Linked DNA regions of Anatilimnocola aggregata. The protein of the gene in region 1 interacts with the protein of each later gene in a pairwise test. Links are inferred from orthologs where the notes say so. Each region holds a gene or a part of one and is shown on either strand. Other genes may lie near its edges.

Region 1 (6,043 bases):
GCTGCAACTTGCACCGTCGCAACCCTGCGATGACGCAACGTATTTGCGCCGTGCATATCTCGATTTGCTCGGCATTTTGCCAACCCCAGCAGAGGGTCAGGTATTTCTCGCCGATCAGTCCCCCGACAAGCGCGAGCAGTTGATTGACCGGTTGCTAACGCGGCCCGAATTTGCCGAGCAATGGGCGCTCAAGTGGTCCGACTTGTTGCGCAACGAAGAAAAAGTGCTCGATATCAAGGGAGTCGATCTGTTTTACGAGTGGCTCCGCAAGTCGTTTGCGCACGGCCTGCCCCTGAGTGACTTGGTGCAGGAACTGGTGACCGCCGACGGTGGCACGTACGAGAATCCGCCCGCTAACTATTACCGGGCGATGCGAGATCCGTTTGTCCGCGGCGAGACCACCGCGAGGTTGTTTCTCGGCGTGCGACTGCAATGTGCCCGCTGCCACAATCATCCGTACGACACCTGGACTCAGGACGACTACTACAACTGGGCCGGCGTCTTCGCGCGGATCGACTATGAAATTCCCGATAACAAGCGCAAGGACAAATTCGACAAGAACGAATTCATTGGCCAGCAGATCGTCAAAATTAAGAGTGAAGGGGAAGTGAAAAATGCTCGCACCGGCAAAGACGCACGGCCGCAACTACTAGGCGCAAAGAAACCTGTCGACACGAAGAGCGAACGGCTCGATGCCTTGGGCGAATGGCTGACATCGGCAGACAACAAGCGATTTGCTGAGAATCAGGCCAATCTGGTGTGGTATCACTTGCTCGGTCGCGGTCTGGTGGAACCGATCGACGATTTCCGGGCCACTAACCCCGCCGTTCACCCTCAACTGCTCGATCAGTTGGCGAGCGACCTGATCGCGGCCGACTACGATCTTCGCTCCTTGATTCGGCAGATCATGAGCAGCCAGATTTATCAGCTGGCCAGTTCGCCCAATTTGAGCAACGGGCAGGACGTACGAAACTTCTCGCGCACGGTACCGCAGCGACTATCGGCCGAAAAGCTGCTCGATGCCTGGTGCCAGGTGCTAGACATGCCCATTGAGTACGCGGGCTATCCCCTGGGAACTCGCGCGGGTCAAATTCGCGGTGTTGAGCGAGTGCGTTCGCGCGAGAAGCCGCCAACCACGGCCGACCGTTTTCTCAAGACCTTCGGCAAGCCAGACCGGCTGCTCGCTTGCGAATGCGAACGCTCGGGCGAAACCACGCTCAAGCAGGCGTTCGTACTGCTGGGCGATGCGGGACTCGATGCGCTACTCTCCCAAGACGAAAACCGCCTGGCCAAGCTCGCGGCTTCCGATCGTAGCAACGAGCAAGTCGTGGCCGAGTTGTACTTCGTCGCACTCCTGCGGCAGCCTACGTCGGCCGAACTCGAAGCCGCCATGGAACTTCTTACTCAGCACGAGAAACGCCTCAACGGACTGCAAGATCTTGCCTGGGCTTTGCTGAATAGCAAAGAGTTCGTCTTCCGGCACTAAGCGCAATTAGCAAGCTGCCGGTTGTGTCTGACCAGCAAACGCAGCACGCTTTCGGCTGCAAATAGCCCGGCTGCCCAAACTGCCAGCAAGCTGAGAAGATGAATCTCCAGCGAGGGAATCCATTCACGCGCGAAACCCCAAGTGCGAAACGCAAAGTTCACGTTCATCGCCGCCGGTGTGAGACAGCGCGAAAGAACAATCAGCAGCAGAATCGCGAGGTAGGCCTTCCACCAATCGCCCTGCAATCCCCCCAGCCGTCTCAAGCCCAGGATGCCCACTGTAGTTCCGCCCAGGTGAGTCAGGATCGATGTCGGGTAGAACTCGCCGCCGGTCGCGAGGCCGACGAGCCACATCGGCACGCCAAAGCCGAGCATGACGAGCCCCGTCGCCGTGATGGCTCGCGAAGCAAGCACCAGACCAAGGCCAACTGCCAGATCGGCCAGGTGACAGGCCCAGAGCAGGTTTTCGAGTCGACCATGCAGCTGTTGATAGAGCGCATGGATTAGAAAGAACGCAATCGCTGCCAGCCCAAGTGCGCGGAGGCGTTGAGAGTCGCTGTCTACATTCGTTTGCGTCATCGTGGCAGGCGATGATCGCAAAGGTGGAGATGCGGTTTGCATTGGCAGGCGTTTCCCAAACCTACGGACAAACCGAACTACCGCCGGAACTGCCACCCGAACTGCCGGAATCGGTGGATTCGCCGGACGAACTGCCCCCCGACGATGAGCTGCCGGACGAACCGCTCGAGTCGCCCGAACCGCTGCTGCCCGACGATGAGCCGCTGGCACTGCCGAAGCTGCCCACCAGACTGCTCGGATTGCCGACGTTCGACGCGACTTGCGTCATCTGCGATTTGCTGGCCGAACCGAGTTGGCTAATGCTGCCGATCACTACCAGGGTGACCGCGCCGAGTACCACGGCAACTTGCACTGCAGTTGCTCCCCGTCGAAGCGTTGCTTTCAGTTTCATTTCAATCCCTCCACAAAACAAACGAGACACGGGACCGAGTTGTCCCGACTTCAGACCGTAGGTTTCTGCGGTAGGGCAAGATTGGGGACGACGCCCAGAAGTGGTCGTCCAGGACCTGAAAAAATCAATCGACGGACACTTCTGCCGATTACGTCAAAGTGCCAGGAAGTCTCGACAAATTGTCGCAGTGCAGCTCGGTACGCTTGCCGACAAAACTAGTTGGCGGCTGGCTCATGGCCATTTTCGTTTAACTCGCCAAAGCCACCTTCGACCAGTTGCGCCAAGGCTTCGACAGCTTCTTCGGCATCGGCTCCAGTGGCCTGCAATTGCAACTGTGTGCCGTTGCCGGCACCGAGGGTGAGCAGATCGAGAATGCTCTTGCCGTCGATGACCTGGTTCCCCTTGCGAATCTGCACTTTGCACTTGTAGGACATTGCCAACTTAACGAACAGATGCGCTGGCCGGGCGTGAAAGCCCTGCGTATTTGCGACAACCACCGTTCGCTGGGCAGACGTTTCAGACATAGCGCACGACGCCGAACTGGGGAAAAGGAACCAACTCAAACCACGAACGGGGCAGGCACGAAACAACGAAGAGATAAGACCTGCCGCTAACGAGAATCAACACACGGGGCGAACATCCATTCACCCGCCGCCAATAACTGCAGCTGGCGAGCCCGCCACAATCGCCAGCGAAAACCAGCTTCGGCCGCAAATGCCTTAGGTGGAGAACTGATTGTGATCGGCTTCGTCCAGCAGTTGACGAATGTCTTGCACCGACTGGGCCTGCTTGAGGAACCGACAGAAGGTGTCGTCGCGCAACTGGCGCGAGATGTTCTCGAGTGCTCGCAAATGGTCGCCGGGGCGATCGGGGGGAGAGACGAGCAGAAAGAACAGGTGGACCTTGTCGCCATCCAAGCTATTGAAGTCGACACCTTCGTGGCTCACGCCGACGGTACCCACCAGCTTTTCGACACTGGGGTGCTTGGTGTGAGGAACGGCGACGCCGCGGCCAATCCCGGTGCTGCCGAGCTCTTCGCGCTTAAGAATCGCTGCGATGATGCCTTCTTGATCGCCGGCCTTGATCGCGCCTGCCGCAGCGAGCGACTCGACCAGTTCGCGAATTACGTCGGGTTTGGCGGTGGCCGTTACGCTCGCTTTGATCGCATCGGTCTGAACAAAATCACTGAACTTCATAACCAGTTTCCTTGCAAGGATGGGGTCCAGCCACGCCAGCGAGTGCGGTGGTCTTAGTCCACAGAGCAGGTATTCCAAGGGGCAATTATTTGTTTGTTCTACGTTCGCTTTTGGTCCTAGGCCTATTCGGCCTCATCTTCAGCGATTTCGGGCAACGGAGCTTCCAGGTGCTTGTGACCCGTGGCCTTGTGATCCTTCAGTCGTTCTTTGAACTTGCGCACCTGAGCTTCGACCTTGTCGATCACTCCATCGAGTGCGGTCAGCACATTTTCGGCCTTCACGGTAGCCACGAACTCATCGTGATGCTCGGCGAGGATTTTGATTTCGACGCTAGGCTCGTCCCGATGCTCCAGATCGACCACGACTTGAATCGCCGTGATGCGGTCGAAGAGTCGGCGGATGGATTCAACCTTATCCGAAATCTTCTCCTGGGTGCCAGTACTCAGGTGGCCATGACGTGCCGAGATGTTGATCTGCACCGAAGATGTCTCCATAGGCATAAAGGGAAGCCCTCTAGTGTAGCTTCTGCTGTCCGCAGCAACAGGGCAGGGAAACCGCCCCCCACCATCCAGGGCAGGATTGCGCCCAGCCGTAAGGCCAGAGGCACCCACGGTTAATGTACCTCTCCTTCTGGCTGGCAGGCTAGAGCCAGAGCCGGCAGTCATCCGTCCCGGATCGGTCTGTTCTAGGCCCACAACCGGCAATTGTCACAACCGGGAGAATCCATCCATATTGGCTGCCGCGCAAAATGTCTCGCCGGTTTTTGCTTATCATTCCCACAGCTTCCTTCTGCAAACTTCGCTCAGCGCCACTAGCCTCCACCGCGGCTCACCGCCACAATATCACCATGACTTTCGACGACCGCTTACGCCAGGCAATTGAACGGGGCCAACGCCGCGGGGAAGATACCGCGCGCGAAGCTAAAGCCAAGCAGATGACGGAGGAAGAATTCCGTCGTTTGCACTCGCAACATCGGCTGGCACTTTCCGATTACATCGAAGACTGCGTTCGCCGCCTGCCAAATTTCTTCCCCGGCTTCAACTACGAAACGATGTTCGGCGATCGCGGTTGGGGTGGTGCTTGCTTTCGAGACGATTTTCAAACCGGCGTCAGCCGCTCCAGCACCTATAGCCGGCTGGAAGTGACCGTCCGTCCTTACTCAAGCCTGCACGTACTCGATCTGGCCGCGAAAGGGACAATTCGCAACCGCGAGGTCTTCAATCGCAACTACTTCGAACGGTTGGAAGAAGTCGACATCGATAAATTTCGCACGCTGATCGATGCCTGGGTGCTCGAATATGTCGAGCAGTTTGCCACGCGCACGTAAGTCGTTCACACGGGTTCGCTTTACCGGTCGCACGCCGCACTTGACTTTCACCACTTGCGAACCTGCCATGCTCGCAAAGCTGCAAACCTTCTCGCTCCTCGGCATCGATGCGGTCCCGGTCGAAGTAGAAGTCGACGTATCGCCCGGTGCGCTGCCGAAGACGATTCTGGTCGGACTGCCTGAAGCGGCCGTCAAAGAAAGTCAGCATCGCATTGACCGCGCCATTGCCAACAGCGGCTTCCTGCGGCCCAACGATCGCGTCGTGATCAATTTGGCCCCCGCCGAGCTCGCAAAGTCGGCTGCCTCGTTCGACCTCCCCATCACGCTCGGCATTCTTGCCGGCAGCGGACAGCTGCAATCGGAACTGCTAGAGCAATATGCCGTCGTGGGCGAGTTGTCGCTCGAAGGCACCACTCGCCCAGTGAAGGGCGCGCTCTCCATGGCAATGGCCACTGCCAAACAGCGGGGGCTGCGCGGCTTGATCTTGCCCGCCGAGAACGCGGCCGAAGCGGCCGTTGTGGAACAGATCGAAGTCATCCCCGTCACCAGTTTGACGCAAGCCGTCGGTTACTTAAGTGGCGTCGTCGATATCGCTCCGGTCCCATCGCGCGTGGGAGAACTGTTCGACGAATTGGGCCGCTACGATGATGACTTTGCCGATGTCCGTGGCCAGGAAATGGCCAAGCGGGCCGTCGTGGTGGCTGCTGCCGGATCTCATAATCTATTGATGATCGGCCCGCCCGGATCGGGCAAAACGATGCTCGCCAAGCGCGTGCCGACAATTCTACCCTCACTCACCGCCAGCGAATCGATCGAAACCACTCGCATCTATAGCTCACTCGGTAAGCTCACGCCGGGTCAGCCGCTGCTCGCCCGGCGGCCATTTCGTTCGCCGCATCACACCATCAGCGAGGCCGGACTTGTTGGCGGCGGCAACCCACCGGCACCGGGCGAAATCAGCCAGGCACACAACGGCGTACTCTTTTTGGACGAACTCCCCGAGTTCAATCGCCGCACGCTCGAAGTCATGCGTCAGCCACTCGAAGATGGCACCGTCACTATCTC
Region 2 (5,624 bases), 5.0 Mb from region 1 along the record:
CCTCCCAAGCTGAGTACGAATTCACGAAGTCTCTGACCTCTGATATTCCAGCGGCTTTTTTTACCTGATTTGACGCACCTTCTATCCGACTTAGGGCCGCTACGGCCTCAGGGCGTAAAGTGCTTCGGACGATGTGTCCTACGCTAGTTGGAGTCGGTCACATTCAATCGGTAGCCGACGCCAACTTCGGTGATGATGATTCGGGGGCGGGCAGGTTCGGATTCGATTTTGGATCGCAATTTTGCCATGGCGACGCGCAAGTAATGGCCTTCTTGGGCATGGCCGGGGCCCCAGACTTCCTTGAGCAAATAGGATTGCGTCAAGACCTTGCCAGCGTCGCGGATCAACGTCGTTAGCAGACGATATTCCGTTGGTGTGAGGTGAACTTCCTGGCCCTGCACCCAGACTCGTCGCGCGGTCAAGTCAACTTTCAGCTCGCCGGTGGCGAAGACCGGCTCGGCGGGCATTTTGCAAGCCAGACGCAGTGCGACCCGAATGCGCGCAAACAGTTCGCCGACCCCGAAGGGCTTGGTCAGATAGTCATTCGCTCCCAAGTCCAGGGCCGTTACTTTGTCGTGCTCCTGGCCGCGCGCGGAGACGATGATGATGGGGACCGAGGACCAGTCGCGAATCTGCCGCAACACCTCCAAGCCATTCTGATCGGGCAAGCCCAGATCGAGTACGATCAAATCCGGCGGTTGCGACGCTGCCAAACGCAGGCCGTCCTGAGCCGATTCGGCTTCATTGAACCGGTAGCCTTGCTCCGAGAGGGAGGCCCGCAGGAAGCGGCGAATCGGCGCTTCGTCTTCGATGATGAGGATGAGTGGAGCTTCGTGGGTCATACGAGGCCTGCCGCCTGTGGCGATTTTGATTCGGATGCCGTGGGCGGTTCTTTACTGGCTGGCAAGGTGAACGTGAAGCAGGCGCCGCCACCCGGGCGATTATGCGCATGAATCTCGCCGCCGTGGGTTTCCACGATGGCTTTGCAAATCGCGAGGCCCAGACCGGAACCGCGCTGCTGAGCGCGTGAGTCAGGCGAGCCGGCGCGGTAGAACTTTTCGAAGATGAGTCGTTCGTCTCCCGCCGCAATTCCGACACCGTGATCAGCAACGGAGATGCTCAGCCAGCCCGCCGAGTGAGAAACGTTGATTTCAAGCGGCGAGTCCGGCGGCGTGTATTTGATCGCATTATCGAGCAGGTTCACGAGCACTTGCTCGATTAGCAGGCCATCCATCTCGATCATCGGCAGTTCGGGGGGAACGCTCGTGGTGATCGTGCGAGCCGCCAGCGCCGAATCAAGCCGATGCAACGCGGCGCCAATGATCTCCTCGACGACCTCCCACTGGCGGTGAACCTGCAGGCCGGCAGCTTCGATCTTGGTCATTTCCAGCAGATTATCCACCAACCTGCTCATGCGATGCGACTCATCGTAAATGGATTGCAGCAGTTCCCGCCTCGAATGCTCGGTCGGAGAGGTCGATTGCAGCAAGGTGCTGCTGGCGCCGGCGATGCAAGATAAAGGAGTGCGAAGATCATGCGACACGCTGCTAAGCAGTGAGCTACGCAGCCGCTCGGTTTCTGCCTGCAGCAAAACCTGACTGGCTTCAAGTGACAATTGATCTCGCTCCAAGGCGAGCGCGAGCTGTCCCGCGCAGGCTTCCAGCATTTGACGCTGCCCCGGCAGTTGCAGCAGGTCTTGATCCTGGGGCCGCACGGCCAGGACACCGAGCGTCGACTGTGTGCCAATGAGCGGAACAAATATCCCACCCGTCTGTGGCAAAGTTTCCGTGCCTGCCCCTGCCGGCTGATCATTGGCAACGACCCACTGAGCCACACCCAAGCTGTTGGCATGTCTCGCCAGCTCGGTGTTCTGCCCCACGCGCAGTTGCAGTTCCCGGTGTTGATCGTGCAGATACACCGCCACTTCACCATGAAACAGTTCGCCAACTTGCGCTGCCGCGAGAGTCACGAGGAAGTCACTGCCTGAAACCGCAGCCAGTTGTTTGCTGAGTCGATACAACGTCTCCGCGCGTCGCTGCTGTTGACGGGCTGTGAGGACCTGCCCTCGAATCTGCGCCGTTAGCGCACTGATCCCCACAGAAATGCCGAGCATCACCGAAAACGTGATCAAATACTGCGCATCCGAAACCGCAAACGTCCACCGCGGCGGAACAAAGCAGAAATCGAAGACGAGCACGCTCACGACCGAAGCATAGATGCCTGGCCAACGACCGAACCAGGCTGCCGAGAGGACCACTCCCAGCAACAGAATCATCGCAATGTTGGCCTCGGCGAATTGCAGCCAGTACATGCCCGCGCCCAGGGCAGTGCAGATCGCGACGATCAAAGTCGCCCAGCCATACGGTTGCCAGTTGAACGACCGCGTAGGTGGAGGTGCTTTGACCGTAGGAGCTTCGCCCATGCCGCGGATGACATACACGTCAATGTCGCCGCTCAGGCGCAGCAATGAGTCCAAGAACGAACCAAACAGGAAAGAATGCCAACGGGGGAAATCGGTTTTGCCGGCGATGATTTTGGTCACATTGCGATCGCGCGCGTAAGTGACAATTTCATCCGCTGCATTGTTGCCCGTCAGCGTGACGGTTTCTGCGCCGAGTTGCTCGGCAAGTCGCAAATTGTTGACTAGTTGATGTTGAGCTTTCGTTGGCAAATCTTGCGCGGTTTCCACATGGACCGCGATCCAGTCGGCATGGAGTGCGCTGGCCATTCGCCGGGCAGTGCGAATGAGCTTGGCAGATTGCGGACTGGGACTGACACAGACGAGCAACCTGTCGGTGGTGGGCCAGGTCTTTCGCTCACCGCGGATGTTACGTTCGGTTTGCACATCGGCACCGACGCGATCGGCCGACCGGCGCAAGGAAATTTCGCGGAGGGCCACCAGATTGGCACGCTGAAAAAAACTTTGAATCGCCCGCTGTGCCTGCTCGGGTAAATAAACCTTGCCGGCCCGCAGTCGCTCGACCAGTTGCTCAGGCGTGATGTCGATTAGCTCGATCTCGTCAGCGCGGTCGAATACATCGTCCGGCACCGTCTCATGGACTTCGATGCCCGTGATCTGGGCAATCACATCGTTCAAACTCTCGATGTGCTGCACGTTGACCGTGGTGTAGACATCAATGTCTGCGGCCAGTAACTCTTCGACATCCTGCCAACGCTTGGCATGCCGCAGACCCTCGGCATTGGTGTGAGCCAGTTCATCAACCAGGATCAATTGCGGCTTGCGCACGAGCGCTGCATCGAGATCGAACTCGCGCAGTTTCAAATCGCGATACGGAACCTCGCGAAAGGGCAAGGCTTCGAGGCCTGCGAGCAACAACTCCGTTTCTTTGCGGCCATGTGGTTCGACATAACCGACCACCACATCGACGCCGGCTGCTTTGCGGCGCTGCGCTGCTTGCAGCATGGCATAGGTCTTTCCTACGCCGGCTGCGTAGCCAAAGAAGATGCGGAGTTGACCACGATGTTCCTTAGCCAACTCCGACTCGACGCGGCTGAGCAACATATCAGGATCAGGCCGCGCGTCAGTCATCGAAGTGCATCTCAAAGGGGTAATTGCGTTTATTATACTCGCGCGAGCTATTTCGCGTGCAGGCCGTCGAGCTCACGATTGAGCAGCAGCACATTCACGCGAGGCTCGCCCAGAATGTCCAGTTGCCTCGCTGCGCTGTGCTTTGCTACGAGTTCCTGCACCTTCTCAATCGAAAGGCTTCGCTCCTGGGCTACACGCCTCACTTGCACCGCAGCCGCTACGGGACTGATATGCGGATCGAGGCCGCTGCCGGACGAGGTGAGCAAATCGACGGGAATTTCTTTAATTCCCGGATCATACTTGCGCAGTTCCGCGGCGCGAGCTGCCGCGGCGCTTTGCACGGCCGGGTTCAGCGGTCCCAGATTAGAACCGCTCGACGATGCCGAGTTATACGGAAACGGCCCAGTTGCCGACAGCCTGCCCCAAAAATACTGCGGCTCGCTGAACTGCTGCCCCAATAGCTCGGAGCCTTGTATTTTGCCGTGTTTCACAATCAGGCTACCATTCGACTGATGCGGAAAGAACAACGCAGCGATTCCGGTGACGGCCACTGGATAGAGGATGCCAGTCAGCACGGTTAGCAACAGCAGCATGGCGATCGCTGACCAGGTTTGTTTTAGAATTTGCATGGGAAAGTCCTTTCTTATTTACGCCAGACCGCTGATGACCAGCAGCAGGTCGATCAGCTTGATGAAAATGAACGGCACGACCAGGCCACCCAGTCCGTAGATCAGCAGATTGTCGCGCAGGATTTGGGCAGCACCGACGGGGCGGTATTTCACCCCGCGTAGCGCGAGTGGAATCAGTGCGATGATCACCAGGGCGTTGAAAATGACGGCGGACAGGATTGCGCTGTTCGCGGAATGGAGCTGCATGACATCGAGCCGTTTTAGGGCTGGGTAGGTCGAAGCAAACGCGGCCGGTATGATCGCGAAGTACTTGGCGACATCGTTGGCGATGCTGAAGGTCGTCAGCGCACCGCGGGTCATCAGCAGTTGCTTGCCGATGTTGACGATCTCGATCAGCTTGGTGGGATTCGAGTCGAGATCGACCATGTTCCCTGCTTCTTTTGCGGCTTGGGTGCCGGAGTTCATGGCCACGGCGACGTCGGCCTGCGCGAGCGCTGGCGCGTCGTTGGTGCCGTCGCCGGTCATCGCCACCAGGCGGCCCCCCTGTTGATACTCGCGAATCAGTTTCAGCTTCGCTTCCGGAGTCGCTTCTGCGAGAAAGTCATCCACGCCCGCTTCGGCCGCGATGCTGGCGGCGGTCAGCGGATTGTCGCCAGTGATCATCACCGTTCTGATACCCATCTGTCGCAGCTCGGCGAAGCGTTCGCGGATGCCACCCTTCACGATGTCCTTGAGTTGAATGACTCCCAGAGCGCGGTTCTTCTCCGCGACCACGAGCGGAGTGCCACCGCTGTGGGAGATCTGCTCGACCTGTGTCCGCAATGACTTGGGAAACTCGCCCCCATACTGTTGCATGTACTTGGCAATAGCATCCGCTGAACCCTTGCGAATCTCTTTGCCGGCGAAATCGACTCCGCTCATCCGCGTGCTGGCCGAGAACGGAATGAACGTCGCATGCAGCTTGTCGAGCTCGCGGCCGCGCAGACCGAAGTCGCGCTTCGCCAGCACGACGATGCTCCGCCCTTCCGGCGTTTCATCGGCCAGGGACGATAGCTGCGCGGCATCGGCCAGTTCCGCTGGAGTGACGCCATCGGCGGGCAGGAATGCCGTCGCTTGGCGATTGCCGAGCGTGATCGTGCCGGTCTTGTCGAGCAGCAAGACATCAATGTCTCCCGCGGCTTCCACCGCACGGCCGGACATCGCGATGACATTTGCTTGGCTGAGGCGATTCATTCCCGCGATGCCGATCGCTGAGAGGAGCGCGCCGATGGTCGTGGGAATCAAACAGACGAGCAAGGCGACGAGCTTGGTGATCGAGATGGGCGTTCCCAGTTTCGCGACTTCGACGCTATACATCGAGAACGGCAACAGTGTGGCTACGACCAGCAGGAAGATGATCGTGAACCCCGCCAGCAGAATCGCCAGAGCAATTTCATTCGGCGTCT

What was found. Proteins that work in one complex are often made in the same cells at the same time.
Region 2: the proteins of ETAA8_RS27460 (region 1) and ETAA8_RS08715 interact in binary tests that used the Escherichia coli proteins (3 or more experiments, as listed by UniProt). The link is inferred for Anatilimnocola aggregata from one-to-one orthologs.

Annotation. Positions count from the first base shown.
Region 1 is NZ_CP036274.1:7,262,970-7,269,012, forward strand. The notes cover bases 1,914-4,660. They hold ETAA8_RS27460 (PTS sugar transporter subunit IIA), read right to left. Parts: upstream 3,652-4,660; coding sequence 3,175-3,651; downstream 1,914-3,174. Other genes in these bases: ETAA8_RS27445 (hypothetical protein), read right to left, coding at 1,914-2,106; ETAA8_RS27450 (Flp family type IVb pilin), read right to left, coding at 2,126-2,455; ETAA8_RS27455 (HPr family phosphocarrier protein), read right to left, coding at 2,671-2,979; hpf (ribosome hibernation-promoting factor, HPF/YfiA family), read right to left, coding at 3,774-4,151; ETAA8_RS27470 (hypothetical protein), read left to right, coding at 4,499-4,660. Also shown: ETAA8_RS27440 (DUF1549 and DUF1553 domain-containing protein), read left to right, coding at 1-1,486; more of ETAA8_RS27445, read right to left, coding at 1,483-1,913; more of ETAA8_RS27470, read left to right, coding at 4,661-4,978; ETAA8_RS27475 (YifB family Mg chelatase-like AAA ATPase), read left to right, coding at 4,950-6,043. UniProt on the Escherichia coli protein: Seems to have a role in regulating nitrogen assimilation.
Region 2 is NZ_CP036274.1:2,273,558-2,279,181, forward strand. The notes cover bases 639-3,882. They hold ETAA8_RS08715 (sensor histidine kinase), read right to left. Parts: upstream 3,551-3,882; coding sequence 839-3,550; downstream 639-838. Other genes in these bases: ETAA8_RS08710 (response regulator), read right to left, coding at 639-842; kdpC (potassium-transporting ATPase subunit KdpC), read right to left, coding at 3,598-3,882. Outside these bases: more of ETAA8_RS08710, read right to left, coding at 144-638; more of kdpC, read right to left, coding at 3,883-4,179; potassium-transporting ATPase subunit KdpB, read right to left, coding at 4,198-5,624. UniProt on the Escherichia coli protein: Member of the two-component regulatory system KdpD/KdpE involved in the regulation of the kdp operon. KdpD may function as a membrane-associated protein kinase that phosphorylates KdpE in response to environmental signals.